3 regions of the Azoarcus sp. CIB genome follow, and region 3 is predicted to be linked to each of the others. Evidence: riboswitches for the same ligand, from Rfam matches in the RefSeq annotation. Region 3 holds a riboswitch; each other region holds the start of a gene.
What was found. A riboswitch is a leader RNA that binds a small molecule or an ion and turns the genes downstream of it on or off. The one in region 3 is predicted to bind cobalamin.

Region 1 (9,838 bases), 1.7 Mb from region 3:
GCACGGGGCGAACCGCCAGCCGGCACGGCAGGGCGCACAGGCCGACGGCGGCAAGCCGGCAAACCGCCCGGCCCGCAGCGGGGAGGCGCAGGCCAATCGCCCTGCACGCAACGGCGAGGCGAACAAGGCCGGCGCACCGCGTGGCCAGGAGCCCAGCGGCAACCGTGCGCCGCGCACGGGCGACGCCCCGCGCGCACCGGCGCGTCAGGATACGGGACGTAGCCCCGCGCCGCGCGCAGCGCTCTTCAACGCAAAGCCGGGCAATCGCGGCGGCTGAGCGTCACCGCGACGGGTGCGGCTCAGCCGCGCCGCACCCCGACGATCTTCTGATAGAGACCACCGAACAAGGTGGTCTTTTTCCATGCGAATTCCTCGCCCAGCGGCGACAGCGCCGTGATGTCGACGTCGAGCAGCGAGGGCGCGAAAGGCTCGAGCCAGCGGAACACCTGCGCCATGACCGGACGCAGGGGGTGCCATGGGCGGGTGCGATGGTAATCGACGAACACGATCTTGCCGCCCGGCTCGACCGCCCCGAGCAGGTTGTGCACGATGCACGCGCGCTCGACCGGCGGCACTTCATGCAGCAGGAAGAAACAGCACACGGCTTCGTGCGACCCGGCCGCGAGGCAATCCGGTCGCGCCAGATCGCCCTGACGCACCTCGGCATGCGCGAGACCGTCGAGCTTGCGGCGAGCGTTCGCGACCTGGATCGGCGCCACGTCGATGACGTCGAGCGCCCCGTTGCAGCCGACGCGCTCGGCGAGCAGGCGCGAGAACGGGCCATAGACGCACGCCGCCTGCAACAGGCGCTGTCCCGGAGCGAACTCCTCGACTGCCGCTCGCATCAGGCGCCGGGCATTGCCCCACAGGATGGCCGAAACGACCCATTCGCGGTCGAGCCAGGGCAGGGTGCGATGGCTGAGATAGGCCCAGTGATAGGTGCGCGACAGGTAGGACGGCACCGCACAGGCTTTTGTCACGGGCTGCATCATGGCGGAATCGGCAGAAATCTGTGTCATGCCCGCCAGCATAACCGTATCCGCAGCGGGGCGGAACGCCGGTTGCATACCCCGAGAGTATTCACCGGGATGCGGACTACCCGACTCGGGCAGGCGGCTCGAAAGCTGTTGCCGGATGTGCTGCCGAATGACGTAACGGCTACTTGCGCGCCCTGTCCGCTTCCCCTATTCTCTGCGCTGAATTCGATCCGGGTTCCCCGCCATGCGACCGCGTGACGGGGTGAAACGGGAAGTCCGGTGAAGTCCGGGGGCACGCTCCCCTTGACCAGTCCGGCGCAGCCCCCGCTGCTGTAAGCCTGACGGATCCGCCATACGCCACTGAGCCTCGCGCTCGGGAAGGCGGCGGAATCCGAAAGAAGGTGAGCCAGAAGACCGGCCCGATCGATTTGGAAGGTTTGTGCCCCGGGGTGTGGGCTTGCCGACTGGAATCCGATCGCGTCTGTCACGGGCCTCGAGCGCCCGAACGCAGCCACTCATCGACCCAGCCTCAAGTTGCGCCCGACCGTGCCGCCCGTCGGTGCCGTCGGCTGTCGCCATCCCCCGGTGCTTGTTCAATGCACTCGCGGGGAGCCGTATGCATTCCAAGTCCTTGCCGGGAACCGTGTGGTTCGTCGGCGCCGGCCCGGGCGATCCGGACCTGATCACCGTGAAGGGGCGGCGCCTGCTCGAACAGGCGGGCGGCATCCTGTTCGCCGGTTCGCTGGTCGACCAGGCGGCGACGCTCTACGCGCCGGAAGGCTGCGCGATCCGCGATTCGAAGGACATGACGCTCGAGGAGATGGGCACGTGGCTGATCGACGCGGCATCGCGGTGCGTGACCGTCGTGCGGCTGCAGACCGGTGATCCCGGCCTGTACGGCGCGCTCGTCGAGACGACGCGTCTGCTCGATGCGGCCGGCGTGCCGTGGAAGGTCGTGCCGGGCGTGTCCTCGGCGCTGGCCGCGGCCGCCGCGGCGGGTGAGACGCTGACGCTGCCGGAAGTGACGCAGACGGTGATCCTGACTCGCGTCGCGGGCCGCACGCCGATGCCCGCGGGCGAGGAGCTCGACGCGCTGGCCGCACACCGCACGACGCTGTGCATCTTCCTGTCGATCACGCTGCTGCACGAGGTGCAGGACGCGCTGCGCCGTGCCGGCTGGCCGGAGGACGCGCCCATCCTCGTCGTGCACAAGGCGAGCTGGCCGGGCGAGGAGAAGATCGTCCGCGGCACCCTCGCCGACATCAAGAAGAAGTGCCAGGCCGAGAAGATCGCGTCGCAGGCGATGATCATCGCGAGCCCCGCGCTGGGCGCGCGCGACTGGCCCGAGATCGCCCGTTCAAAACTCTACGACCCGGCCTTCAGCCACCGCTTCCGCCGGGCCACCGTCACGGAAGACGCATCATGAAAAACACCACGATCCTGCTGGTCGGCCACGGCTCGCGCAACCGCGCGGGCAACGACGAGATCGAACGCTTTGCCGCGGAGTGGCGCGCACGCCGCCCCGAGTGGCGCATCGAGGCCTGCTTCATCGAGTACGCCGACGTGCTGCTCGACGCGGGACTCGACCGTGCGGCGGCCGGCGCTGCGCGCGTGATCGTGATCCCCTTCATCCTCAACGCAGCGGGCCACGTGAAGATGGAGATCCCGGCGGCGATCGAGCAGGCGCGCGAACGCCACCCCGCCGTCGCCTTCGAATGCACGCGCCACCTCGGCATGGGACGCGAGATTTTTGACGTGCTGATGGGCCGGCTCGACCGCCTGATGCACGCGCTGCACATGCCGGACCCCTGCACCACGGGCGTGATCCTGCTGGGCCGCGGATCGTCGGACGCGGGCGCGAACGGCGAGCTCGCGAAGATGGCGCGCTGGATCTTCGAGGACAGCGACCACGAGCTCGTCGAGCTCGCCTTCACCGGCGTGACCTGGCCGCGGCTGGAGACGGCGGTGCAGCGCCAGGTGCGTCTGGGGATGACGCAGATCGCGGTGGTGCCGGTGTATCTCTTCACCGGCGTGCTGATCGAGCGCATCGACGCGCAGCTCGCGCGGCTGCGCGCGCAGTACCCGCAGATCGCGTTCGCTCTGGGCACGCATTTCGGCTTCGACGCGGGCGTCTTCGAGCTGGTCGAGGCGCGCGTCGCCGACGCCGGTGAAGCCTCGCTGCTCGAATGCGACGGCTGCAAGTATCGCCTGGCCGCCGAGGCCGAGCACCTGCACGACCATAGTCATACCGCGGGCCATCACGACCACGACGGGCACGACCCTCACCACCACCATGATCACGGCCATGCCCACCACGATCATGGCCACGGCTGTTCCCACCACCACGCGCCGCACGCCGGCTGCGCCCAACCCGCCCACGCCTGAACCATGCACAGCAACGTCGTCACCGAACAGCTCACCGCCGCCGGGCGCGCGATCGAGCACGATTCCTTCGCCATCATCGACGCCGAGGTCGGCCGCCACGACTATCGCCCCGAACAGTGGCCGGTCGTGCGCCGCATGATCCACGCCAACGCGGACTTCGAATTCAACGGCCTGACCGACTTCCACCCGGAGGCCGTCACGGCAGGCCTGACAGCGATCCTCGCCGGCGGCACGCGCATCGTCGCCGACGTCGAGATGATTTGCGTCGGCCTGTCGGCCTCACGACTCGCGTACTTCGGCATGAGCACGCACCAGTTCATCTCGGACGCGGACGTGATCGCCCAGGCGAAGGCCGAGGAGACCACGCGTGCGGTGCAGGCGATGCGGAAGGCGCACCGCCAGGGCCTGCTCGACGGTGCGATCGTGGGCATCGGCAATGCGCCGACGGCGCTGATCGAAGTCGTACGCCTGATCCGCGAGGAAGGCGCGCAGCCGGCGCTGGTGATTGGCATGCCGGTCGGCTTCGTGTCGGCGGCCGAGTCGAAGGACCTGATGGCGGAGGTCGCCAATGTGCCGTGGATTGTGATCCGCGGCCGCAAGGGCGGCTCGACGCTGGTCGTCGCGGCGATCCACGCGCTGCTCGGCATCGCCGAAGCGCGCCAGCGCGAACAGCAGGCGCTGACGGCGTAAGCGGAGACGCGATCGATGGCAGCAGGGCACGCCTTGCAGGAGAAGGTGCGCAAGGGGGACGCGAAGCGCGAGCGGGGAAACCGCACCGGCTTCACGACCGGCGCGAACTCGGCCGCCGCGGCGACTGCGGCGACACTCGGGCTCGTGCAGGGCGAAATCCCGGCGGAGATCGAGTGCGTGCTGCCGAACACGATGCAGGTCGTATTCCGCATCACCGACGGGCGCGTCGACGGCGATTGCGCGCACGCGGTGAGCATCAAGGACGCGGGCGACGACCCGGACGCGACCGACAAGGCGCACCTGACCGCCGACGTGCGACGCATCCCGAACGGCGGCGGCGAGGTGATCCTGAAGGGCGGGCCCGGTGTCGGCGTCGTCACGAAGCCCGGCCTCGGGCTGGAGGTCGGCGGCCCGGCGATCAACCCGGTGCCGCACAGGAACATCTGCGAAAACGTCGCCCGTGCGGGTGCCTCGATCCTCGCCGCGGGCGACAGCCTGGAGGTGACGATCTCGGTGCCGGGCGGCGAGGCGATGGCGAAGAAGACGCTGAATGCGCGGCTGGGCATCCTCGGCGGCATCTCAATCCTCGGCACGACCGGGATCGTGCGCCCCTACTCGACCGCGGCCTTCCGCGCGAGCGTGATCCAGGCGGTCGACGTCGCGGCGAACCAGGGCCACACGGCCGTCGTGTTCACGACCGGCGGGCGCACCGAGAAGTGCGCGATGCGCGAATTCCCCGAACTCGACGAGGCCTGCTTCGTCCAGATGGGCGACTTCGTCAAGGCGGCGTTCTCGACCGCAGTGAAGCAGGGGATGCAGCGCGTCATCGTCGGCGCAATGGTCGGCAAGCTGACGAAGATCGCGCAGGGCCTGTCGGTGACGCACGCGTGGCGCGAGGAGATCGACCGCCAGCTGATCGCCGACGCAGCGACCGAGGTCGGCGCACCGACGGATGTCGTCGAGCAGATCCGCGCTGCCGAGACCGCGCGCTTCGCCGCCGAAAGCCTTGCCGAACTGGGGCTCACCGTGCCCTTTCACCGCGCGCTCGCGGTCCGTGCGATCCGCAGCCTGCGGGAACGCTACCCCGGCCCGCACCGCCTCACCGTGCTCGCCTGCAATTTCGAGGGTGTGCCCATCGTTACAGTGGAGGAATCCGAATGTCTGACCCTCGCTGCCTGATCCTGGGCATCCTCGACGATGGCTGGGACGGTCTCTCGGCCGCCGGTCGCGAACGGCTGACCGAGAGCCGTGTCGTGATCGGCGCGCGCCGCACGCTCGACCTGGTCGCGCCGCATCTGGGCAAGGACGTCGAACTGCGCGACATGGACGGCGCGCTCGGCAAGACGCCCGAATGGGTGCGCGCAGCGCTCGCCGACCGCCTGACGGTGACCGTGCTCGCGACCGGCGACCCTTTGTGCCACGGGATCGCGCGCTTTTTGATCGACAAGATTGGCGCAGCGAGCGTGGAAGTGCTGCCGGCGCCATCGACGATCGCGATCGCCTGCGCACGGCTGAAGAAGCCGTGGCAGGACGCTGCGGTCCGCTCATGCCACGGCGCGGATGCCGGCGAATGGCACACCGGCGCGGCACCCGGCCACGGCCTGTACGGACTCGTGCGTGCGGTCGCGGAACACGCGCGCGTGGCCACCTTCACGAGCCCGCACAACAGCCCGGACCGCGTTGCGCGCGCCCTCCTTGCTGCAGGCTACGGCGACGAGCTGCGCATCTCCGTCGCCGCGCGCCTGTGCCTGCCCGACGAGGAAATCTTCGCCGACCTCATGCTCGCGGACGCCGCAGCGCGTGAATTCGCGCATCCCAACATCGCCGTGATCGACCGCGTCACTGCGCCCGCACCGCGCGCGGTCTTCGGTTTCGAGGACGGCGATTTCGTTCAGCGCCAACCTGAAAAGGGCCTCATCACCAAGCTCGAAGCGCGCGCCGTGTCGCTCGCGAAACTCGGGCTGCGCGCGGACAGCGTCGTCTGGGACATCGGCGCGGGCTCCGGCTCTGTCGGACTGGAGGCTTCGCGCATCGCGCGCCTCGGCCACGTCTGGGCGATCGAGAAGAACACCGGCGATGCCGCTAATGCGCGCGAGAACGCGCAGCGCCTGCAGGCGACGAACTACACGCTGGTCGAAGGCAAGGCGCCGGACGGCCTCGACGCGTGGCCCGATCCGGACGCGGTGTTCATCGGCGGCTCGGGCGGCGAACTCGCACAGCTCATCGAACTGTGCCTCGCGCGGTTGCGTCCCGCCGGCCGCCTCGTGATGAACTTCGTCACGCTCGAAAACCTCGCGACCGCGACCGGCGCGCTCGCCGCGGCCGGCGCCGACTGGGACGTGACGATGCTGTCGGCGGCGCGCAGCCAGCCGATCCTCGACATGCACCGACTGGCCGCGCAGAACCCGGTGTGGATTGTGACCGCATTCAAGGCCCTTCCTACCAACGCAGGGAGCAGTGGCGTGATGTCAGGTTGAGGTCCGCGTTTACCCCCTCCCCTTCAAGGGGGAGGGTTGGGGTGGGGATGGGTTCAGCTGCCCCCGACGGAAACCCATCCCCCTCCTAACCTCCCCCTTGAAGGGGGAGGAACAAGGAGTCCCTGTCGATTCGATTACCCGATTAATGAGCCCCCAACCGAAGCACAGAACAATGATGAATGACGCTCTCGCCTCCCCCCGCTACGGCCGCCTGATCGGCGTGTCGCTCGGCCCCGGCGATCCCGACCTGATCACGCGCCGCGGCTGGACCGCGCTGCAGTCGGACGCGCGCTGGACCTACCCGGTGAAGAAGGCCGAGGAACGCTCCTACGCGCTCGACATCGTCGTGCGCGGCGGCCTCGAAGTGCCGGCCGACGCGGTCGAGCTGGTGTTCCCGATGACGCGCGACGCGGTCGCACTCGCCAAGGCCTGGGCGCGCGCCGCGGCCCGCACCGCCGAGCTCCTCGCCGAAGGGCGCGACGTCGCCTTCCTCGTCGAGGGCGACGCCTCCACCTACTCGACCTTCCGCCACCTCGCCCGCGCGGTGCGCGAGCTGGCCCCGGAAGTCGAGGTCGAGACGATTCCCGGCGTCAGTTCCTTCGCCGCGGCCGCCGCCTGCGCGGATGTCGCGCTCGCCGAGGAAGACGAAACCGTCGCGGTGATCCCGGCGGCCTACGGTGTGTCGGTGATCGACCACCTGCTCGACGAGTTCGACACGCTGGTGCTGATAAAGGTGAAGCCGCTGCTCGACGAGGTGCTGGATCTGCTCGAGGCGCGCGACCTGCTGGCGACCAGCTGCTTCGTCGAGAAGGTCGGCTCGCCGGAAGAGCGCGTCGTGCATGACGTCGCGAGCCTGCGCGGCGAGAAGGTCAATTACTTGTCGCTGCTGCTGGTGCAGAACCCCAAGCGGGCGCGCGGCGAACTGCGTCGCGGCTGCCGCAAGCGCGCCGCTGCGATCGAAGCGCTCACGACGGAGGTGTCGGCATGACCGACCGGTTCCGTAGGGCGGATGAGCCGCGAAGCGGCGTTATCCGCCGCATGCGCAAATGCGGTGAGCCGGCATACGGCGGAAGGCGCTGCGCTTTTCCGCCCTACGGTCCACACGGCGAACGGAGGCTAGTCCGATGAGCATGCATCTCCCCTTCCCCAACGAACGCGTCGCGATCGTCTCGATCACCAAGCACGGCATCGCGCTCGCCGGCAAGGTCGTCGCCGCGATCCCCGGCGCACGGCTCTTCGCGCCCGAAAAATTCCGCGCCGAAGCCGAAGCGGCCGCCCCCGGCGCCGCTGCCTGCTACACCGGCAAGACCGGTGACCAGATCCCCGCGCTCTTCGCGGGCTTCGACGGCATCGTCGCGATCGTCTCGCTCGGCGCCGTCGTGCGCCTGATCGCGCCGCACCTGCAGGACAAGGAGCAGGACCCCGGCATCGTCGTGCTCGACGAAGGCGGCCGCTACGCGATCCCGATGCTCTCAGGCCATCTAGGCGGCGCCAATGCGCTCGCGGGCGTGCTCGCCGCGGCGCTCGGCGCGCAGCCGGTGCTGACGACCGCATCGGACGCGCGCGAGACGCTCGCCGTCGACCTGCTGGGCCGCGAACTCGGCTGGACCTTCGATGCGAGCCACGACGAGATCGTGCGCGCAAGCGCCGCGGTCGTGAACGACGAGCCGGTCGCCCTCGTGCAGGAAGCGGGCAGCCTTGATTGGTGGGCTCGTCATGCGAACGGCCGCAGCGGTCCGCTGCCGGCGAACCTGAAACGCTTCGAGCGCCTCGAGGACATCGACCCGGAGAATTTCGGCGCGGTGCTGTGGATCAGCGACCGGGAACTGCCCGCCGGCTGGGCCGAACGCCTCGCCGGACGCCGCGTGATCTACCGCCCGCCGCAGGAGGCGGCGTGATGTCATCGCAAATCGCGTCGTCCGGCGTCGCGTTGGGCCTCGGCTGCGACCGCGGCACGCCGTCGGAGACGATCGCCCGCGCGATCGACGAGGCGCTCGCCCAGGCCGGCGCGAACCTCGCCGACGTCCGTGCAGTGGCGAGCATCGACCTCAAGGCCGACGAGGCCGGGTTGCTCGAACTCGCAGCCCGTCACGGCTGGACGATCGCCTTCCACCCAGCGGCGACGCTCGCCGACGTGCCCGTGCCGAATCCGTCCGAAACGGTACGCCGCTACACCGGCACGCCGTCCGTGTCCGAAGCCGCCGCGCTGCTCGCCGCCGGGGCGGATCTGACGCAGCTGATCGTCGAGAAGCACAAGCTGCGCGGTCCAGACGGGCGCAATGCGACCGTGTCCGTCGCCCGCATGTCGGCATCGAACTGATTTTAAAACGCTGTCACACCCATCGAAGAAGGAGAACCACCATGCAACAGCAAGCCGCCCTGCAAATCGCCCGCCCGAAGAGCGCCCTGACGGCGATCGCCCTGCCCGCCCTCACCGCCGCGCTGCTCGGCGCCGTGATCGTCTATGGCGTCGGCTTCAGCCCGATCGCCGCGGCCCACAACGCCGCGCACGACACCCGCCACGTCAACGTCTTCCCCTGCCACTGAGCGCGGAGTCCGGCATGCTGTTCCGTCGCATCGTCCTGTGCGCCCTGCTGGTGGGCGCGCTCGCCGGACTGCTCGTGAGTGCCGTGCAGCACTGGCAGGCCATCCCGCTCATCGCCGCCGCGGAGGTGTTCGAAGGTTCGGCGGAGCCGGCCACGACCGCGCATGATCACGACCATGCCCACGGCGACGCACACGCACATGACGCGGCAGCGAGGGCGCCGGATGACGCCACGGTACGGCATGTCTGGACCGCCATCGCCAACGTCCTGACCGCGATCGGCTTCGGCCTCGTTCTGGTCGCGGCGATGACGATCTGGGAACACCTGCGCGGTCGTCCCCTCGCGTCGGCCGGCACGGGCCTCGCGTGGGGCGCTGCCGGCTGGATCTGCGTCTTCGGCCTGCCGACTCTGGGGCTGCCGCCCGAGCTTCCCGGCAGCGTCGCCGCTCCGCTCGGCGATCGACAGGCTTGGTGGCTGCTCGCCGCGTGCAGCGGGGCGGCGGGGCTCGGCCTGCTCGCCTTCGTCCGCGGCCCGCTGCGCTTGGCGGGCCTTGCCGTGCTCATGCTGCCCTTCGCGGTCGGCGCCCCGCATCTCGCCAGCGGCCCTTTCGCCGGCTACGACCTCGACATCGCACGCCAGATGGAAGCGCTCGCCGCCCCCTTCGCCATCGCGACCACCATCGCCACCGCCGTGCAATGGCTCGCGCTCGGCGGCTTGTCGGGCTGGGCTGTTGCGCGCTGGGTGCGTCCCGCGCTGGCAGACC
Region 2 (9,838 bases), 460 kb from region 3:
GGCCGGCTCGCGCCGCTCGCGTCACCCATCAGCCAGAACAGCATCGACTGCAGGCGCGTGTCCGTCGCCAGCGACAGCATCAGCGTCACCGCCGCGCCGCAGCCGGCCGCGACGATGACGCCGGTGAGCAGCAGGCGGGTCTGCGTCCACGAACCGTCGCCATGCGCCAGTCCGAACACCACCAGCATGGCCGCCAGTGCGCCGCCGAAGGCCGCGCCATCGACGACCCAGGACGCCGCGCCGACCAGCATCGCCGCCAGCGCCCCGACCGCCGCCCCGCCCGAGACGCCCAGCACGTAGGGATCGGCGAGCGGATTGCGCAGCAGCACTTGCATCAGCGCGCCGGCCAGCGCCAGCAGCCCGCCGCACACGAACACCGCCACCGCACGCGGCAGGCGCAGTTCGCGCACGACGTCGGCGCCCATGCCCTCGGCGCCGCGGAAGAGCGCATCGAAGACCTCGCCGAGGCCGATCGGCAGGTCGCCGGCGGCAAGCGCCCACGCCAGCGCGCACGCGCCCGCAAGCACCAGCCCTGCAATCACAAAGCCCGACGATGTGCGTCCTGGCATGAGTCTCCCGTCATCCGGTCGGGACGGCCGGCGGCGCGTCCCTTACTTCGGCGCGTAACGCACGCCCACGAAGACGTTTGCGCCCGGCGTGTTGTAATCCTTGATCAGCTCGTACTTCTTGTCGAACAGATTATTGACGCGTCCTTCGAGCGACCACGCGCGATCGATCGCATAGCGTGCGAACAGATTCACGATGCCGTAGCCGCCGAGGCGCTCGCGTTCGCCGTTGCTGCTGTAGCGGGCACCGCTGGCGACCAGTTCGCCACCGGCGAGCAGCTGCCCCATCGAGCGGCTCAGACGGAAGGTCGCCGTGCGGTCTGCGCGGCGCTGCAGATGGTCGCCGGAGTCCTCGTCGCGCGCCTTCAGGAAATCGATGTTCGCCGAAGCGTTCCACGCCCCGACATCGGCACGCCCGCTCAGGCTGACGCCCTCGAGCTTCGCCGAGGCCACGTTCGAAGGCATCAGCAGCGACACACCGGGTGACGGGAACGTCGACTGCCAGTCGATAAGGTTGCGCACCTTGTTGTTGAAGTAGGTCACCGACGCCGCGGCATGCGCACCTTCCCAATGCAGCGCGAGTTCGCGGCTACGCCCCTCTTCCGGCTTGACGTCCCGGTTGCCGCGGGTGATGAAGCTCATGTCGAAGCCGCAGATCGCCGTCGTGCAGACGAAGACGTCCTCGGGCCAGTAGAGGTCGTTGAAGGTCGGCGCGGCGAACGAAGTGCCATAGGACGCATGCACGCGCCACTGGTCGTTCAGTTGGTAGCCGTAGGCGAGCGAGCCCGTCGTCTTGTCCTCGAAGCGCGAATTGTCGTCATGGCGCAGGTTGGCCTGCAGGCGGTTGCGCCCGAAGCTGCCCTGCCACCCGGCAAGCACCGAGCCGACCGAACGCTTGTCGACCGCGATCGGCTGGCCGGTATCGACGTGCTGTTCGAGATACTCGTAGCCGAGCATCACGCGGCCGATGGGCAGGCGGAAGGTGTTCTGCCACACCGTCTGGTCCTGCACGGTGGTGAAGTGCGCCTCGGGCGAGAACTCGGAAAAACGGTCGCGACCGTCGTCGATCGAACGGCCGAAAGTCAGCGACGAGTCCCAGATGTCGGTGATGCGGTTCAGGCTGTACAGCCTGAGCGTCGAAGCGACGCTGTCGCTGCGGACGTTCGCGGGCAGCGGCGAGAACTGGTTGTCGTACCAGGCGCGCTGGTCGCTGTGCAGTACCGACATTCCGACTTCGTGGCCCGCAGCGGGACGGAAGGCCAGGCTGCCGGCAAAATTCGTGTTGCGGTGGCCATCCTTGTCCGGATCCGCGACGGCCTTGCGGCGTGCGCTGTAGCCTTCGGACTCCGCATAACCGCCAGAGAGATTGTAGGACCAGCGCTGGTCGCCGCCCGAAACGCCGGCGGTGGCCTCGCTGCGCCCATAGCTGCCTGCGCCGACGAAGGCATCGACGCGTGGTCCGCCCGCCTCGCCGCGACGCGTGAAGACCTGGATCACGCCGCCGACCGCGTCGCTGCCGTACAGCGCGCTCGCCGGGCCGCGCAGGATCTCGATCCTGTCGATCTGGGACAGCGGGATGTTCTGCGGAATCGGCTCGCCAAGGGTCGCCGAGCCCGTGCGCACGCCGTCGATGAGGATCAGCGTGTGGCTCGCCGCCCCGCCGCGCAGATAGATGCCCGTGGTGGTGCCCGGACCGCCTGCCTGCGAGAACTGCACGCTCGCCTGCGCGGCAAGGAACTCGGCCAGCGTCGACTGGCCGGCGAGCTCGATGTCCTCGCGTTCGATGACAGTCAGATCGCTGAGCAACTCGTTGATCGGGGTCGGCATGCGCGTCGCGGTCACGACGACGGTGTCACCGGTCTTTTCTTCGGCGGCCAGTGCACCGGAGGCAAACGGCAATGCGGCGGCCACCGCGACGGCGGTAGCGGACAAGCGGATATTCATCTGGGGTTATCTCCCTGCGCCAGCGATCGCGTCCCCGCGCCACTGGTCATCTTCACAATGGAAGCGCCGCCCGGGGAAATACGCGTTGAGCCGCTGCGATGCACGCCCGTCGCCGCCTCCCCGCGGCACTTCCGCCTTCTCGTGTCCAGGCCGGTATCCGGGCTCATGGGCTGGTCGGCACTCCGTGGCGGAGTCCGTACCGGGCGCATCGCCTTCCCGGACTCTCGTCCAGTGGCGGTTGGATGCGCTTTGCGTCCACTTACCGTTGCGGGGGCAGCACAGGCATTGCGGAGGGCGGCTTCGGGAGCCGTTCGCGCACCTGTTTCCCGTTTAACCCTCGGGCGGGAATCGCCGTCGGGCACCTGCTACACGTCGCACCCGAAACCGGGCGCGGGGCGGATAATAGCGCTTTCCGCAATTTTGCGCAGCGCAAAAAAACGCGTAATTCCAAAGACATGCCCGCACACTTCATCCTCGGCGGCGCGCGCTCCGGCAAGAGCAGCCACGCCGAATCCCTCGCCGTCGCCAGCGGCCTGCCCGTCACCGTGATCGCCACCGCGGAAGCCCTCGACGACGAGATGAAGGCCCGCATCCGTCGCCATCAGGACGACCGCCCGAGCGGCTGGCGCACCGTCGAAACGCCGGTCGCGCTCGCCGCGACGCTCGCGCGCGAAGCCACCGAAGGACGCTGCGTGATCGTCGACTGCCTGACGCTGTGGCTGTCCAACCTGATGGCCGACGCCTGCAACCTGGCCGAGCCTGCCGTGGCCGGACTGCCGCCGGCGCTCCACGCGGAGCGCGCGGCACTGCTGAAAACCCTGCCGACGCTGCGCGGCGAGGTCCTGCTCGTCGCCAACGAGGTCGGCCTGGGCCTCGTCCCCGACACTGCGCTCGGACGCCTCTTCCGCGACGAAGCGGGTCGCCTCAACCAGATGGTGGCTGCCGCCTGCGAGCGCGTCACCTTCGTCGCCGCAGGCCTGCCCCTCGCACTCAAGGGCGGCGCCTGAGCGCAAACCGCAACAACGCGACACGCCGCTGCCCATGACGGGTCGGATTTTTTGTACGCAGGCAGCGATTGCCTCCTAGAATTGCAGTTCCGCGACAAAATTTTTTCGGCAGGGCAGTAATGAACCTTGTGGCGCAAGCAGCTGACGCGAGACATGAACGCCGCAAGGCATTCGATGCCGCACGCCTGTGCCCCGCCCTGACAATCTCGCTGACGCTTCCGCTCTCGGCCTATGCGCAGGCAGGAACGCCGGCCGGAACGGGTGACATCCTCGCAAACCTGATCGCCACCGTCTTCTACGTCGGCTTCACGGCAGCCCTGCTGCTCAACAGCCTGCTGCAGTTTCTCGCCAACCGCGATCGCAATTACCTCATTTACGCGGGATTCGCGTTCGGCGCGGGCCTCAGCCTGCTGGCGGTCGGACTGCTCCACGGCTTTGCGCCCGACGGGGCCGACGGCGGCTGGACCACGACCGCCGAACCGATCGGCCTTGCTCTCGCCGGACTGTGCGCCGCCCTGTTCAACCGCGAATACCTGCGCACCGCCACGCGGTCGCCGCGAATCGACCTTGCGCTCAAGGTCTTTGCGGCACTGTTCGGCCTCGCGCTGGCCGGCGCCTTCGTGCTGCCGGGCGCTTACCCGGGCACGCTGATCGCCGGCATCAGCCCGGCCTTCGCCCTGCTGGCGACCGCATGCGCCGTTCACGGCCGCCAGCAGAAACTGCCGGGCGCGACGCTTCTCATCGCCGGCTGGACCGCGATGCTCATCGGCGCGCTCCTGTTCCTCGCCACCCATACGGCGCTGCTGCGTCCGGAGGGGCTCCCGATCCACGCGATCCAGCTCGCATGGGCGTTCGGCGTGCTGACGATGTCGCTCGCACTCGCCGAACGCACCGGCTCGAACTGGCGCGAACGCGCCGCCCGGCACGCGGACGACATCGCCAGCCTGGAGCACTCGATCGAGTCCCTGCAGGCATCCGAACAGTTCCTCACCCAGGGCATGGCGCAGCGCAGCCAGGAGATCGAATCCCTCACCCATCGCCTGCAGGAAAGCGAGCAGCGCTTCCAGGAGATGGCGCATCACGATCCGCTCACCGGCCTGGCGAACCAGCTGCTGCTCACCGACCGCATCGACCAGGGCATCATCCGCGCCAAGCGCCACAACACCCGCATCGGCGTCGTGATGCTCGACCTCGACGAATTCAGCTCGATCAACGACAGCTACGGACAGGACGTCGGCGACGAGATCCTCAAAGCCGTCGCGCAGCGGCTGCGCACCATCGTGCGCGAACAGGACACGGTCGCACGCCCCGAGAACGACCAGTTCGTGATCGTGCTCGAGGAAGTGTTCGACATGGACGACCTGCAGCGCGTCGCGAACGCCGTCACCGCGGTTGCCGGCGAGGCGATCCAGGTCGACGGCCAGACTTTCATGCTCGACGTCTCGATGGGCAGCGCAATTTCGGGCAACGAAGGCTCCAATGCGGTCAGCCTGCTCAAGCAGGCGAGCAAGCTCATGCGCCGCGCCAAGGAAGGCAAGCGCCTCAACCGCCAGCACGGCAGCGCCCGCAGCATCGCCCAGGCGTGAGGCTCGCGGCGCGGGCCGCGTGCTACCGCGGCACAGGCTGCGTGCTACCGCGGCACAGGCTGCGTGCTAAGATCGCAGCCCTTTCAGGGCACATGCATACTGCAATCATGACATTCCAGATCTGCGCGCCCGACCGCGCGCTCGCGGCCGACCTCCAGCACCGCATCGACAACAAGACCAAGCCGCAGGGCGCCCTCGGCCGCCTGGAGCCGCTGGCGCTGCAGCTCGGCCTGATCCAGCAGACGCTCAGCCCCGAGCTCCGCCAGCCCCACATGATGGTCTTCGCCGGCGACCACGGCGCGGCACGCGCGGGCATTTCCGCCTTCCCACAGGACGTCACCTGGCAGATGGTCGAGAATTTCCTCGCCGGCGGCGCAGCGATCAACGTCTTCAGCCGTCAGTTGGGCCTGGGGCTCACCGTCATCGACTGCGGCGTGAATCACGAATTCGGCCAACGCCCGGGGCTCGTCAATGCGAAGCTCGGGCCGGGCACCGCGAACTATCTGGAAGAACCGGCGATGCGCGCCGAGCAGACCGACGCGGCGCTCGCCCGCGGACGCGAGCTCGCGCACGCGCTGGCCGCGAACGGCTGCAACGTGGTCGGCTTCGGCGAGATGGGCATCGGCAACACCGCGGCGGCCTCGCTGCTGACGCACTGCCTCGTCGGCGAGGGGAGCAACGGGGGGCGGCGCCGATCTCTTCACCGTGACGGGACGCGGCACCGGCCTCGACGACGCCGGCCTCGTGCGCAAGCGCGAACTGCTCGGCCAGGCGCTCGCCCGCGGCGGCCGCCCGACCGATCCGCGCGCGGCGCTCGCCGAGTACGGCGGCTTCGAGATCGCCGTGATGGCCGGCGCCATGCTCGGTGCGGCCGAAAAGCGCATGACGCTGCTGATCGACGGCTTCATCGTCACCTCCGCGCTGCTCGTCGCCCACGCGATCGCCCCCGAGATCCTCGACTATTGCGTGTTCGCCCACCGCTCGAAGGAACCCGGCCACACCGCACAGCTGAAGCACTTCGGCGTCGAGCCGCTGATGGAACTGGACCTGCGCCTGGGCGAAGGCACCGGCGCCGCGCTCGCCTTCCCGCTCGTGCAGGCGGCGGCGAACTTTCTCAACGAGATGGCGAGCTTCGATTCGGCCAGCGTCAGCGAGAAAGGCAACTGAGGGGCCGCTAAGCGGCGCCCGCACGATGCGCTACCAGCTCGAACTCTTCTTCACCGCGCTCGGCTTCTTCACGCGCCTGCCGGTGCCCGCGTGGGTGCCGTGGTCGCCCGAGCGCCTGAACCACGCCGCGCGCTACTTCCCGCTCGTCGGCTGGGTGGTCGGCGCGATCGGCGCGGCGAGCTGGCTCGCGCTCGCGCAGATCCTGCCGCCGAGCGTCGCCGTGCTGCTGTCGATGGCGGTGACGATACGCGCGACCGGCGCCTTCCACGAGGACGGCTGGGCCGACGCCTGCGACGGTCTGGGCGGCGGCTGGGACAAGTCCCAGGTGCTGACAATCATGAAGGACTCGCGCATCGGTAGCTACGGCACGGTGGGCCTCGTGCTGATGCTGCTGGCGAAGGCGGCCGCACTGATCGAACTGGCCAGTGCGGGCGACGCCGCGGTCGCCATCGCGCTGCTCGTCGCCCATCCCCTGTCGCGGCTCGCCTCGACCAGCCTGATCCACACCCTCGAATACGTGCGCGAGGACGAAACGGCGAAGGCGAAGCCGCTCGCGCGCCGGCTCACCGGCACCGAACTCACGATTGCATCCGCTTTCGGCATCCTGCCGCTCGCGCTGCTGCAACCCGGCGAAGCCGCCGCGGCACTGATCGCCGTCGCTGCGGTGACCCTGTGGGCCGGCCGCTACCTCTTGCGCCGCCTCGGCGGCTACACCGGCGACTGCCTCGGTGCCGTGCAGCAGGCGACCGAACTGGCGATCTACCTGGGCATCCTCGCGACGTGGAACTTCACCTGATCCGCCACCCGCGGCCGGACGTGCCGCCGGGCGTGTGCTACGGGCAGTCGGATGTGGGAATCGCAGAGTCGGCCAGCACCGTCGCCGCGCGCCTGCGTCCGATCCTGCCCGAACGCTTCGTACTGCACGCGAGCCCGCTGGCGCGCGCACGCCTGCTCGCAGTCGAACTCGGCGCGCCCACTATCGACGATCGCCTCAAGGAGATGAACTTCGGCGAATGGGAGCTGCGCCCGTACGCCGAACTCGGCCCGGCGATCGACACCTGGGCCACCGACCCGATGGGCTTTCGCGCCCCCGGCGGCGAATCGGCGCACGACATGAGCGCGCGCGTGCTGCAGTGGCTCGACGCCCTCCTCGCCACCCCGCCCGCCGACCCGGTCGTGGTGGTCGCCCACGGCGGCCCGCTGCGCGCGATCGCCGGCCACCTGCTGGGGCTTCCTGCCGAACGCTGGCTCGGCCTCGATTTCGCCTGTGGCCACACTACGCGCCTCGACGTCGAGGAATGGGGCGTCGTGCTGAAGTGGTTCAATCGCTGACGGTAACGCCTTTCGTAGGGCGGGAGGAGCCGAAGGCGTATCCCGCCACGCGGCGTCCGAACAGGCGCCAGCGCTCGGAATGGCGGGATGCGCTGCGCTCCTCCCGCCCTACGGGCCGCGGCGATTCCGACGCCAACTCGTCGCGAATCCACCCGTTCGTGGGATAATTGCAGACTTTTCAACGCGCTGCCCCCCTCCCCGTCCATGCTGCCTCCCCTGCCCGATTTCTCTGCCGGTCGCGTGCTCGTCGTCGGCGACGTGATGCTCGACCGCTACTGGCACGGCTCGACAACCCGCATCTCGCCCGAGGCGCCGGTGCCGATCGTGAAAGTCGAGGGGGACGAGTACCGCGCCGGCGGCGCCGGCAACGTCGCGCTCAACGCCGCCTCGCTGGGCGCCGGCGCCGAGCTCGTGGGCCTCGTGGGCCGCGACGAAGCCGCGCGCCTGCTGCGCGATCGGCTCGAATCGGGTGGCGTCGCGTGCCGCCTGCTCGAAGCGCCGCAGCACCCGACGATCACCAAACTGCGCATCATCAGCCGCCACCAGCAGCTCATCCGGCTCGACTTCGAGGACAGCTTCGCCGTGCTGGAAAGCGCCGGCATCGAGCAGGCCTTCGAGGACGCGGTCGGCGCGAGCGGCGCAGTGGTGCTGTCGGACTACGGCAAGGGCACGCTCGCGCAGGTCGGCAGCCTGATCCGCGTCGCGCGCGAACACAAGGTGCCGGTCGTCGTCGATCCCAAGGGCACGGACTTCGGCCGCTATTGCGGCGCGACCGTGATCACCCCGAACCTTTCCGAATTCGAAGCGGTCGTAGGGCACTGTGTCGACGACGCCACGCTGCGCCAGCGCGGCGAGGCGCTGCGTGACGCGCTCGACCTCGAGGCGCTGCTCGTCACGCGCTCCGAACGCGGCATGACGCTGCTGCAGAAGGGACACCCCCCGCTCGACCTGCCCACCCGTGCGCGCGACGTGTTCGACGTCACCGGCGCCGGCGACACCGTCGTCGCGGTGCTCGGCGCGGGACTCGCGTGCGGCCTGTCGCTGCCCGACGCGACGGCGCTCGCGAACGTCGCGGCCGGCGTCGTCGTCGGTAAGCTCGGCACCGCGACCGTCAGCCGCGAGGAACTCGGCGAGGCCCTCGCCAGCACGCACTGATCAAGGAGTACCGCATGTACATCGTCACCGGCGGCGCCGGCTTCATCGGCAGCAACATCGTGCACGGCCTCAACGCGCGCGGCATCACCGACATCCTGGTCGTCGACGACCTCACCGACGGGCGCAAGTGCCTGAACCTCGCCGACGCGCACATCCGCGACTACGCGGACAAGGACGACTTCCTGCGCCGCATCCAAAGCGGCGAGGACTTCGGCCGCGTCGAGGCGGTGTTCCACGAGGGCGCCTGCTCCTCGACCACCGAATGGGACGGCCGCTTCGTGATGGCGGTGAACTACGAATACACCAAAGCGCTGTTCGGCTGGTGCGTCGAACGCGGGATTCCCTTCCTTTACGCGTCCTCGGCCTCGGTCTACGGCATGGGCCCGATCTTCCGCGAGGCGCGCGAGTTCGAGCGCCCGCTCAACATGTACGCGTACTCGAAGTTCCTCTTCGACTGCCACCTGCGCCCGCTCCTGCCGAACATCAGGAGCCAGGTCGCCGGCCTGCGCTACTTCAACGTGTATGGCCCGCGCGAGCAGCACAAGGGCAGCATGGCGAGCGTCGCTCAACACTTCAAGAGCCAGCTCGATGAAAGCGGTCGCCTGCGCCTCTTCGAAGGCTCGGACGGCTATGGCCCGGGCGAGCAGCGGCGCGACTTCATCCACGTCGACGACGTCGTCGCTGTGAACCTGTGGCTGCTCGACAACCCGCAGGTGTCGGGCATCTTCAACGTGGGCACCGGGCGCGCGCAGAGCTTCAACGAAGTCGCACACGCCGCGATCAGGTGGCACAAAGCTGGCGGCGGGGGCGGCGGCATCGACTACGTCGCCTTCCCCGAGCACCTCAAGGGCCGTTACCAGAGCTACACGCAGGCCGACATGGATGCGCTGCGCGCCGCCGGCTACGCGGGCGAATTCATGCCGGTGGAGCTCGGCGTACCGAAGTACATGGACTGGCTGGCGCAGAACCGCGGATGACCGAGCCGCGGCAGATCCTGGTGGTCGGCCCCTCGTGGGTCGGGGACATGGTGATGGCGCAGAGCCTCTTCATGACCCTGAAGGCCGAAGGTCCGTGCGAGATC
Region 3 (9,838 bases):
TGCCGGCGAGTGGCGAACGGGTGAGTAATGCATCGGAACGTGCCCAGTCATGGGGGATAACTACGCGAAAGCGTAGCTAATACCGCATACGCCCTGAGGGGGAAAGCGGGGGATCGCAAGACCTCGCGTGATTGGAGCGGCCGATGTCGGATTAGCTAGTTGGTGGGGTAAAGGCCTACCAAGGCGACGATCCGTAGCGGGTCTGAGAGGATGATCCGCCACACTGGGACTGAGACACGGCCCAGACTCCTACGGGAGGCAGCAGTGGGGAATTTTGGACAATGGGGGCAACCCTGATCCAGCCATGCCGCGTGAGTGAAGAAGGCCTTCGGGTTGTAAAGCTCTTTCAGACGGAAAGAAAACGCCCCTCCTAATACGGGGGGTGGATGACGGTACTGTCAGAAGAAGCACCGGCTAACTACGTGCCAGCAGCCGCGGTAATACGTAGGGTGCGAGCGTTAATCGGAATTACTGGGCGTAAAGCGTGCGCAGGCGGTTGTGTAAGACAGGTGTGAAATCCCCGGGCTTAACCTGGGAACTGCGCTTGTGACTGCACGGCTAGAGTACGGCAGAGGGGGGTGGAATTCCACGTGTAGCAGTGAAATGCGTAGATATGTGGAGGAACACCGATGGCGAAGGCAGCCCCCTGGGCCGATACTGACGCTCATGCACGAAAGCGTGGGGAGCAAACAGGATTAGATACCCTGGTAGTCCACGCCCTAAACGATGTCGACTAGTCGTTCGGAGAGGTAACTCACTGAGTGACGCAGCTAACGCGTGAAGTCGACCGCCTGGGGAGTACGGCCGCAAGGTTAAAACTCAAAGGAATTGACGGGGACCCGCACAAGCGGTGGATGATGTGGATTAATTCGATGCAACGCGAAAAACCTTACCTACCCTTGACATGCCTGGAATCCTTGAGAGATCAGGGAGTGCCTTCGGGAACCAGGACACAGGTGCTGCATGGCTGTCGTCAGCTCGTGTCGTGAGATGTTGGGTTAAGTCCCGCAACGAGCGCAACCCTTGTCGTTAATTGCCATCATTTAGTTGGGCACTTTAGCGAGACTGCCGGTGACAAACCGGAGGAAGGTGGGGATGACGTCAAGTCCTCATGGCCCTTATGGGTAGGGCTTCACACGTCATACAATGGTCGGTACAGAGGGCTGCCAAAGCGCGAGCTGGAGCCAATCCCTTAAAGCCGATCGTAGTCCGGATCGTAGTCTGCAACTCGACTACGTGAAGTCGGAATCGCTAGTAATCGCAGATCAGCATGCTGCGGTGAATACGTTCCCGGGTCTTGTACACACCGCCCGTCACACCATGGGAGTGGGTTTCACCAGAAGTAGGTAGCTTAACCTTCGGGGGGGCGCTTACCACGGTGAGATTCATGACTGGGGTGAAGTCGTAACAAGGTAGCCGTATCGGAAGGTGCGGCTGGATCACCTCCTTTCAAGAGACAGGTCGCATCTGACCAAGTATCCACAACTTATCGGTTGTTCAGGCACGAGCCTCGAGATGACGAGGGTCTGTAGCTCAGCTGGTTAGAGCACCGTCTTGATAAGGCGGGGGTCGTTGGTTCGAACCCAACCAGACCCACCACCGAACGAGGGGGATTAGCTCAGCTGGGAGAGCACCTGCTTTGCAAGCAGGGGGTCGTCGGTTCGATCCCGTCATCCTCCACCAACGCTTCGGTGGGCTCGACTGTAGGGCTAAGCAGTGTGCACGGTCGTGTGCAGTGCTTAGGCCTTGGTGCCAGTGTTCTTTAACAAAGTGGAAGAAGTAAAGTGTGCAATCTCTGTTGCGCTGTGTCAGCGGCGCGTGAAGACAGGGGTTGAACATGGGTTGTGTGATTGCATTGCAATCGTCTGCGCTTTGAACCAGCAGCAGGCGGTTGCGCACAAGCGTGAGTTCGCCTATGACTGGGTCCCTGGCGACAGGGTCCAGGGTTATAGGATCAAGCGACTAAGTGCATGTGGTGGATGCCTTGGCGATCACAGGCGATGAAGGACGTGCAAGCCTGCGAAAAGCGGGGGGGAGCTGGCAATGGAGCTTTGATCCCCCGATGTCCGAATGGGGAAACCCACTCCTTCGGGAGTATCCCTGGCTGAATACATAGGCCAGAGGAGGCGAACGCGGCGAACTGAAACATCTAAGTAGCCGCAGGAACAGAAATCAACCGAGATTCCCCAAGTAGTGGCGAGCGAACGGGGAGTAGCCTGCACGACTAAACCATCTATTTAGCAGAACGGTCTGGAAAGTCCGACAATACAGGGTGATAGTCCCGTATGCGAAAAGTAGGTGGCGGGTCTGAGCGTGCGACAAGTAGGGCGGGACACGAGAAATCCTGTCTGAAGATGGGGGGACCATCCTCCAAGGCTAAATACTCGTGATCGACCGATAGTGAACCAGTACCGTGAGGGAAAGGCGAAAAGAACCCCGGGAGGGGAGTGAAATAGATCCTGAAACCGCATGCATACAAACAGTGGGAGCCTCCTTGTGGGGTGACTGCGTACCTTTTGTATAATGGGTCAGCGACTTACGTTCAGTAGCGAGCTTAACCGAATAGGGGAGGCGTAGGGAAACCGAGTCTGATAAGGGCGACATAGTTGCTGGGCGTAGACCCGAAACCGGATGATCTATCCATGGCCAGGATGAAGGTGCCGTAACAGGTACTGGAGGTCCGAACCCACTAATGTTGAAAAATTAGGGGATGAGCTGTGGATAGGGGTGAAAGGCTAAACAAATCCGGAAATAGCTGGTTCTCCCCGAAAACTATTTAGGTAGTGCGTCGTACGGACACTTGCGGGGGTAGAGCACTGTAATCGTTGGGGGGGTCACTGCGATCTACCCCGCGATAGCAAACTCCGAATACCGCAAAGTGATATACGGCAGACAGTCCTGGGGTGCTAACGTCCTGGGACAAGAGGGAAACAACCCAGACCGCCAGCTAAGGTCCCAAATACATGGCTAAGTGGGAAACGAAGTGGGAAGGCATAGACAGCTAGGAGGTTGGCTTAGAAGCAGCCACCCTTTAAAGAAAGCGTAATAGCTCACTAGTCGAGTCGTCCTGCGCGGAAGATGTAACGGGGCTCAAGCCATGAACCGAAGCTGCGGATCTCGAAAGAGATGGTAGGGGAGCGTTCCGTAAGCCTGCGAAGGTGTCTCGAGAGGGATGCTGGAGGTATCGGAAGTGCGAATGCTGACATGAGTAGCGATAAAGGGTGTGAAAAGCACCCTCGCCGAAAGCCCAAGGTTTCCTGCGCAACGTTCATCGACGCAGGGTGAGTCGGCCCCTAAGGCGAGGCAGAAATGCGTAGTCGATGGGAAACAGGTCAATATTCCTGTACCGATTTTAGATGCGATGGGGGGACGGAGAAGGTTAGGTCAGCCGGGTGTTGGACGTCCCGGTTTAAGCGTGTAGGCGTGCACCGTAGGCAAATCCGCGGAGCTAAGCTGAGGCGTGATGACGAGGTCTCTTTGAGACCGAAGTGACTAATACCATGCTTCCAGGAAAAGCCTCTAAGCTTCAGTCTAAAATCGACCGTACCGCAAACCGACACAGGTGGGCAGGAAGAAAATTCTAAGGCGCTTGAGAGAACTCAGGAGAAGGAACTCGGCAAATTGATACCGTAACTTCGGGAGAAGGTATGCCCCACTAGCTTGTAGGAGTACATCCGAAGGGCGAAGGGGCCGCAGAGAATCGGTGGCTGCGACTGTTTATTAAAAACACAGCACTCTGCAAACACGAAAGTGGACGTATAGGGTGTGACGCCTGCCCGGTGCCGGAAGGTTAAGTGATGGGGTGCAAGCTCTTGATCGAAGCCCCGGTAAACGGCGGCCGTAACTATAACGGTCCTAAGGTAGCGAAATTCCTTGTCGGGTAAGTTCCGACCTGCACGAATGGCGTAACGATGGCCACACTGTCTCCTCCTGAGACTCAGCGAAGTTGAAATGTTTGTGAAGATGCAATCTACCCGCGGCTAGACGGAAAGACCCCATGAACCTTTACTGTAGCTTTGCATTGGACTTTGACGGGACTTGTGTAGGATAGGTGGGAGGCTTTGAAGCGGGGACGCTAGTTCTCGTGGAGCCAACCTTGAAATACCACCCTGGTGTCGTTGAGGTTCTAACCTTGGCCCGTGAATCCGGGTCGGGGACCGTGCATGGCAGGCAGTTTGACTGGGGCGGTCTCCTCCCAAAAGGTAACGGAGGAGTACGAAGGTCGCCTAGGTACGGTCGGACATCGTACTGATAGTGCAATGGCAAAAGGCGGCTTGACTGCGAGACCGACAAGTCGAGCAGGTGCGAAAGCAGGTCATAGTGATCCGGTGGTTCTGTATGGAAGGGCCATCGCTCAACGGATAAAAGGTACTCTGGGGATAACAGGCTGATTCCGCCCAAGAGTTCACATCGACGGCGGAGTTTGGCACCTCGATGTCGGCTCATCACATCCTGGGGCTGTAGCCGGTCCCAAGGGTATGGCTGTTCGCCATTTAAAGTGGTACGTGAGCTGGGTTTAAAACGTCGTGAGACAGTTTGGTCCCTATCTGCCGTGGGCGCTGGAAGTTTGAGAGGACCTGCTCCTAGTACGAGAGGACCGGAGTGGACGTACCCCTGGTGTACCGGTTGTGACGCCAGTCGCATCGCCGGGTAGCTAAGTACGGAAGAGATAACCGCTGAAAGCATCTAAGCGGGAAACTCGCCTCAAGATGAGACTTCCCCGGGGCCTCGAGCCCCCTGAAGGGTCGTTGAAGACTACAACGTTGATAGGTCGGGTGTGGAAGCGCAGTAATGCGTTAAGCTAACCGATACTAATTGCCCGTGAGGCTTGATCCTATAACCCTGGATCACAGCGAACTCAACACGCTAAACAATCACACTCCCACACACTCTACTTCTCCACTTTGTGACCCCTTACAGTCTGACGACCATAGCGTCCCGGAACCACTCCTTCCCATCCCGAACAGGACAGTGAAACAGGACCGCGCCGATGATAGTGCTCTTCGTGAGTGCGAAAGTAGGTCATCGTCAGACTACCCCACTCCAAAAAAGCCGCTTCCCTCAAACAGGGCAGCGGCTTTTTTACGTCTACGTTCCGGATTTCGTGTTAGGCCGGATTTGTTGTATGTTGCAGTCAATCGCCCGCAAGCCAGCGTGTGCGGCTCGGAACGAGTCGGCCGGTGAAATAGCGGCGTCATCTGCCCTTCCGGTTTCAAGGAGATAGACGATGCAAGCAGTCCGTTTGCGCAAGGTACAGGTGGTGGCCGCGCTTTTTGCCGGTCTTCTGGGGTGCGGCTTTGCATATGCCGAGAAGCCCGATCATGCAGGAGGGGGCGGCAAGGGCGGACAGCACGAGCGTGCCGAGAAGGGGCAAGGCGGAAAGGGCGGCGGGCAGCAAAAGGGCGAGCGGGGCGATCACCGTGATGGCCGCGATCGCGTGGCACGCACGCGGGACGATGGGGTTCGCCATGTCGTGACGCGTTTCGAGACGCGGGAACGGACGGTGATTCGGGAGTATTTCGCGCGCGAAGGGGGGGCGGGCCGATGTCCTCCGGGGCTCGCGAAGAAAGGAAATGGCTGCATGCCCCCGGGCCAGGCAAGAAAATGGGCGGTTGGTCGGGCGTTGCCACGGGATGTCGTGTATTACGATCTTCCGCCTGCGCTCGTCGTTGAGATCGGGGTGCCACCGGCCGGTCACAAGTTTGTGCGCGTTGCCGGGGACATCCTGATGATCGCTATCGGGACAAGCATGGTCGTGGATGCAATCGAGGATCTGGGCGGGTTGTGATCGCGCGCGGCGTCTGTGCGGCGCAGGGCTATTGACGGGAGAGCCCTGGACCGGGAGAATTGCGCGCGATTCGACATTGACGGTGAAATATGACACCGTCGGAACACGGTGCGAGCTTGCTCAATTCCGTGGCGGGCCCGCCGCTGTAACCGGGGACGGATGTCGCAGGGATGCCGGTAAACTTCGAGCATCCAGTCACTGTCGGGGCATACCCCGGTGGGAAGACGCGGCAGTTCGGATGATCCGGGAGCCAGAAGACCTGTCGTAATCGACTGTTTTGTAGCTGGAACCAATGGCAAGGGTTCCGCTGTCCGCACTTGGCAGTGCGGCAGCGGAGCCCTTTTTGTTTTTGTGTTTGGACAAACAGGAGAATCGGATGCCTTCGACTGATATCAAGCAACAAGCCGCGAAAATCGCAGTTTCCGGTGCAGCAAACACCGCTGTGTGTGGCGCCGAAGCGAAGCCGGCAATCATCGCCACCCGCAAGCGTTGCGAGGCGGAAGGGGTGGGACTGTCCCATTACGTCCTGATGGACCGCAAGGCGGTGCGATGAGCGGCGTCGTTTCGACCGCTCGCGCCCCGTCCGCGGGGCGTTATGCCAACCTCGGTTGCGGCGCGAGCCTGATTCCATTTGACATCGGCCACGCGGACTACGTGGCGCTGAGCGATCCCTCCAGCGCTTTCTGGGCACTCGTCCGCAAGGACAAGCTCGCCGACACGCTGACCGATAGCGCGCTGATGGCGGGCTATCGGGCAAAGGCCGACGATTTCGCGCGGGAGCTGCATGCGCTGCGCTTCGAGTTGAAGCCGTCGGCGGTGTACGTGAATCCGACCGAGCGCTGCAACCTGAATTGCACGTACTGCTATATCCCGGAAGGCATGCGCCGCGCCGGGCAGCATATGTCGGAGGATCGGCTGGTGGAGGCGCTCGGGCGGCTCAAGTCGTATTTTTCGACCGTGCTCCCCGAGGGACGAAAGCCGCGCGTGATCTTCCACGGCGCAGAGCCCCTGATGAACCAGGCGGCTTTGTTCGCGGCAATCGACACATTCAAGGACGAGTACATTTTCGGGGTCCAGACCAACGCGACCCTGCTCGACGAAAAGGCGATCGCCTTTCTCGCCGATCGCAATGTCAGCATCGGTTTGTCGCTCGACGGGCCGCTTGCCGAGACGACCGACGCGACACGGCTGACGTTCGGAGGCAAGAGCGTACACGACAAGGTCTTGCGTGCGATGGAGTCGCTACGCGGATATTCGGCTTGGAGCGTAATTGCGACGTGCACCGAGAAGAACCTGAATCAGCTGGTTCCGCTGGTGGATCTGTTCCATGCGCACGAAGTGCCGACCTGCATGCTGAATGCGGTGCGCTGTACCCTGCCGGGCGCACGGACCGTCCGTCCCGACGACGATGCCCTGGCGCGTGCCTTCATTGCCGCGCTGGAGCGTACGCATGCCCTGTATCGCGAGACGGGCCGGAAGATGGTCGTCGCCAACTTCGCGAACATTCTGCTGGCCATCCTGGCACCGACCGCGCGCCGCCTGATGTGTGACATTTCGCCGTGCGGGGGGGGGCGTGCATTCTTTGCACTGGCGCCTGACGGCGGGCTGTTTCCGTGCAGCGAGTTCATCGGGCTGGATGCGTTCCGCGGCGGGAACCTGTTCACGGATCGCATCGAGGAGGTGCTCGAGAGCGACGCGTTCCGCAAGGTTACGGGGCGGGACGTCGACAGGATCGATCCGTGCAAGGCGTGCGCGATCCGGCACTTCTGCGGTTCGCCCTGTCCGGCCGAGGCGCATGAAATGAACGGGGGAATGGACCGTGTCGGGGCGTTCTGCGGCTTTTATGAGGAGCAGACGCGCTTTGCTTTCCGCTTGATCGCCGATCACAAGGCGAACGATTTCCTGTCGGACGGGTGGGATTCGGCGGACGGCGGGGTGGAGAGCAGTTTCGACTTCGTGTTGCCGTAAGCGGCGCGGCGCTTGTCGCCGTTTGCGAGGGCCCGCTCGGGGGGATCTCCGGCGGGCCCGTTTGCCTTATGCACTGCCGAGGTGGCGGCCGCCGCCGCCGGGGCGGGCGATTCCGGCGGAATCGTAGAGCTGCGGCTGCCGGGCGGCGTCGAGCAGGATCGACATGGCGGCTTGGTTATGCTGGAGGCGCTCGGAGATGAGCTTGCCGTTCAGTTCGTTGCGTGCCTGCGCGTCGCGTGCGAGCGCGTGAATTTCGTCCCAGCGCCTGAGGGTGTCGGGAAGCGGTTGGCACACCTCGCGGATCGCAGCATCGGTGTTCGGACGACGCAGCCTGCCGAGCAGCAGGGCGCGGTCGTTGTGGATGCGCTGCAGCTGATGGAAGCGTTCCGTCTTTTCGCGTGTCAGGACGAGCAGGCCGTCGGCGTCACCGGCGAGGAGCAGGGCTTCCTCGCGTTCGAGCAGTGCAAGGAAGCCGCGCAGCAATACCGCCTCGCTGTCGATCAGCTGGACGAGCCGCTGAAGTTCGGGCTGCAGGTTCACGGGCACTATTTCTGCGCGTCGAGCATCTGGCGCACGCTTTCGATCAGGCCGTCGGCGATGCGGTTGGCGTCGACCTTGAAGCGGCCTTCGCTGATCGCCTGACGGATTTCATCGACGCGGCTGCGGTCGATCTCGGGTGCGGCGGCCATCGCTGCTTCGGCCTTGTTGAGGCTGGACGAGAGCGAGGACAGTTCGACCTTTTCATTCGCGGCGCTGGCGATCGTCGTGCTGGCCGGGCGTTTTTCCCGGGCTTCTCCGGTCGGGGCGGACCCCGGCGGTTTCACTGTTCCTTCGATTTTCATGGCGCTACTCCCATTAAGCGGTCTCTGTTCGTGTTCACGACCGCGGGAGCGAAAACTTTAGGCGTTTTTTTGCATGGCCGCGGCATCAGAAATCGAGCTCGACGGTGCCGTCGGCGCGGGCCTTGCCGGAGATGACCTGGCCGCTGCCCAAGCGCACGCGCACGGGTTCTCCCGCGGCGGCGGCATTGAGCGCCCGCCCTTCATTGGTGACGGTGAAGCCGCTGCCGGTTCCGACGACCTTGACGTGCTGGCCCTGCCGCACCGTCTGGGGCAGGCGGAGCATGTCGGTGCGCAGCGCATTGCCTGCGGCGATCGTGAAGCGGGCGCTGTGGCCGACGGCCTGGGTCATATCGGTCAGCGTATTGGGGGCTTCGCCCGCGAGGTCGCCGCTGCGTCGTTCGAGATCCGCCGGTGCGATCACCTGGCCGGCACGGATCGGGCGCGCGGCAACCAGGTAGTCGCCGACGACGGAGATCTGCGCGGGTACATAGATCGTCCAGCCGAAGGGAGATTCGCAGCGGACGCCGACGTTGATCCGGCCCCAGGCGCGCGTGCCGGGGGGGAGGAAGGGGACGAGCTCGGCGCACGCGGGGAGCTGGTTCTGCGGATCGACGCCTTCGACGGTGATGCCGACCTTGCCCGGCAGGCCCGAAGTCTGTTGACCGAGGAACGTCATCACGGCCTGCCGGACCGGCGCCAGGGGCTGCTGAGCGCCGGCGCTTCCGCCCGTGAGCGTGAGGCTCAGGGCCCACAGGGAAATGACGGCGCGAGGGCGGTAAGGGGGCATGAGGTGGTTCGAAAGCATGGGGCGCATTCCACCATGCGGCCGGCCGATCGGCAACCGGCAAAGTTTTCCGCCGCTGCTTGCCGGGTGCCGCCGCGGTACTACCGAAAGCGGCGGAATTGGCCGGTATTTGCCGGTCTTATCGCGGCTAGGGGCTTGTGGGGCGGGGACTAAGATCGCTGGCATGGAAGGTGCAATGAACCAGGTGCCAGCCGATGAAGAGCTTAACGGCCGTCGGCGACAGAACTTGAGGTGATGCCATGAAGACCCAACTCGATAGCGCGCTGCAGTTTCATCAGACGGCACTGAACCTGCAGGCGCAGCGGCAGCAGATGCTGGCGTCGAACATCGCCAACGCGGACACGCCGAACTACAAGGCGCGTGACATCGATTTCCGCAGCGCGCTGAAAGGGGCGCTGGGCGACCGCATGGGGCCGCTCGCGCTGGCGAGTTCGT

Region 1: another riboswitch for cobalamin. It lies ahead of cobM (precorrin-4 C(11)-methyltransferase); the one in region 3 lies ahead of cbpA (modified peptide precursor CbpA).
Region 2: another riboswitch for cobalamin. It lies ahead of AzCIB_RS02550 (TonB-dependent receptor domain-containing protein); the one in region 3 lies ahead of cbpA (modified peptide precursor CbpA).

The regions. Positions count from the first base shown of each region.
Region 1 covers NZ_CP011072.1:4,600,246-4,610,083, forward strand. The annotation lists gene AzCIB_RS20640 (DEAD/DEAH box helicase) at 1-277, shown strand, start outside; gene rquA (rhodoquinone biosynthesis methyltransferase RquA) at 300-992, opposite strand; cobalamin riboswitch at 1,192-1,414, shown strand; gene cobM (precorrin-4 C(11)-methyltransferase) at 1,594-2,403, shown strand; gene AzCIB_RS20655 (sirohydrochlorin chelatase) at 2,400-3,362, shown strand; gene AzCIB_RS20660 (precorrin-8X methylmutase) at 3,366-4,052, shown strand; gene AzCIB_RS20665 (cobalt-precorrin-5B (C(1))-methyltransferase) at 4,068-5,231, shown strand; gene AzCIB_RS20670 (bifunctional cobalt-precorrin-7 (C(5))-methyltransferase/cobalt-precorrin-6B (C(15))-methyltransferase) at 5,210-6,529, shown strand; gene cobI (precorrin-2 C(20)-methyltransferase) at 6,705-7,517, shown strand; gene AzCIB_RS20680 (cobalamin biosynthesis central domain-containing protein) at 7,654-8,427, shown strand; gene AzCIB_RS20685 (cobalamin biosynthesis protein) at 8,427-8,849, shown strand; gene AzCIB_RS20690 (CbtB domain-containing protein) at 8,891-9,076, shown strand; gene AzCIB_RS20695 (CbtA family protein) at 9,091-9,838, shown strand, end outside.
Region 2 covers NZ_CP011072.1:597,465-607,302, reverse strand. The annotation lists gene AzCIB_RS02555 (FecCD family ABC transporter permease) at 1-569, opposite strand, end outside; gene AzCIB_RS02550 (TonB-dependent receptor domain-containing protein) at 612-2,510, opposite strand; cobalamin riboswitch at 2,657-2,875, opposite strand; gene cobU (bifunctional adenosylcobinamide kinase/adenosylcobinamide-phosphate guanylyltransferase) at 2,966-3,517, shown strand; gene AzCIB_RS02540 (diguanylate cyclase) at 3,637-5,103, shown strand; partial or broken gene cobT (nicotinate-nucleotide--dimethylbenzimidazole phosphoribosyltransferase) at 5,211-6,270, shown strand; gene AzCIB_RS02530 (adenosylcobinamide-GDP ribazoletransferase) at 6,296-7,066, shown strand; gene cobC (alpha-ribazole phosphatase family protein) at 7,051-7,602, shown strand; gene rfaE1 (D-glycero-beta-D-manno-heptose-7-phosphate kinase) at 7,807-8,757, shown strand; gene rfaD (ADP-glyceromanno-heptose 6-epimerase) at 8,772-9,734, shown strand; gene waaF (lipopolysaccharide heptosyltransferase II) at 9,731-9,838, shown strand, end outside.
Region 3 covers NZ_CP011072.1:1,052,877-1,062,714, forward strand. The annotation lists rRNA gene AzCIB_RS04670 (16S ribosomal RNA) at 1-1,450, shown strand, start outside; tRNA gene AzCIB_RS04675 (tRNA-Ile) at 1,523-1,599, shown strand; tRNA gene AzCIB_RS04680 (tRNA-Ala) at 1,608-1,683, shown strand; rRNA gene AzCIB_RS04685 (23S ribosomal RNA) at 1,953-4,836, shown strand; rRNA gene rrf (5S ribosomal RNA) at 4,921-5,034, shown strand; gene AzCIB_RS04695 (hypothetical protein) at 5,228-5,788, shown strand; cobalamin riboswitch at 5,852-6,069, shown strand; gene cbpA (modified peptide precursor CbpA) at 6,081-6,341, shown strand; gene cbpB (peptide-modifying radical SAM enzyme CbpB) at 6,338-7,756, shown strand; gene AzCIB_RS04705 (flagella synthesis protein FlgN) at 7,823-8,296, opposite strand; gene flgM (flagellar biosynthesis anti-sigma factor FlgM) at 8,302-8,598, opposite strand; gene flgA (flagellar basal body P-ring formation chaperone FlgA) at 8,684-9,403, opposite strand; gene flgB (flagellar basal body rod protein FlgB) at 9,643-9,838, shown strand, end outside.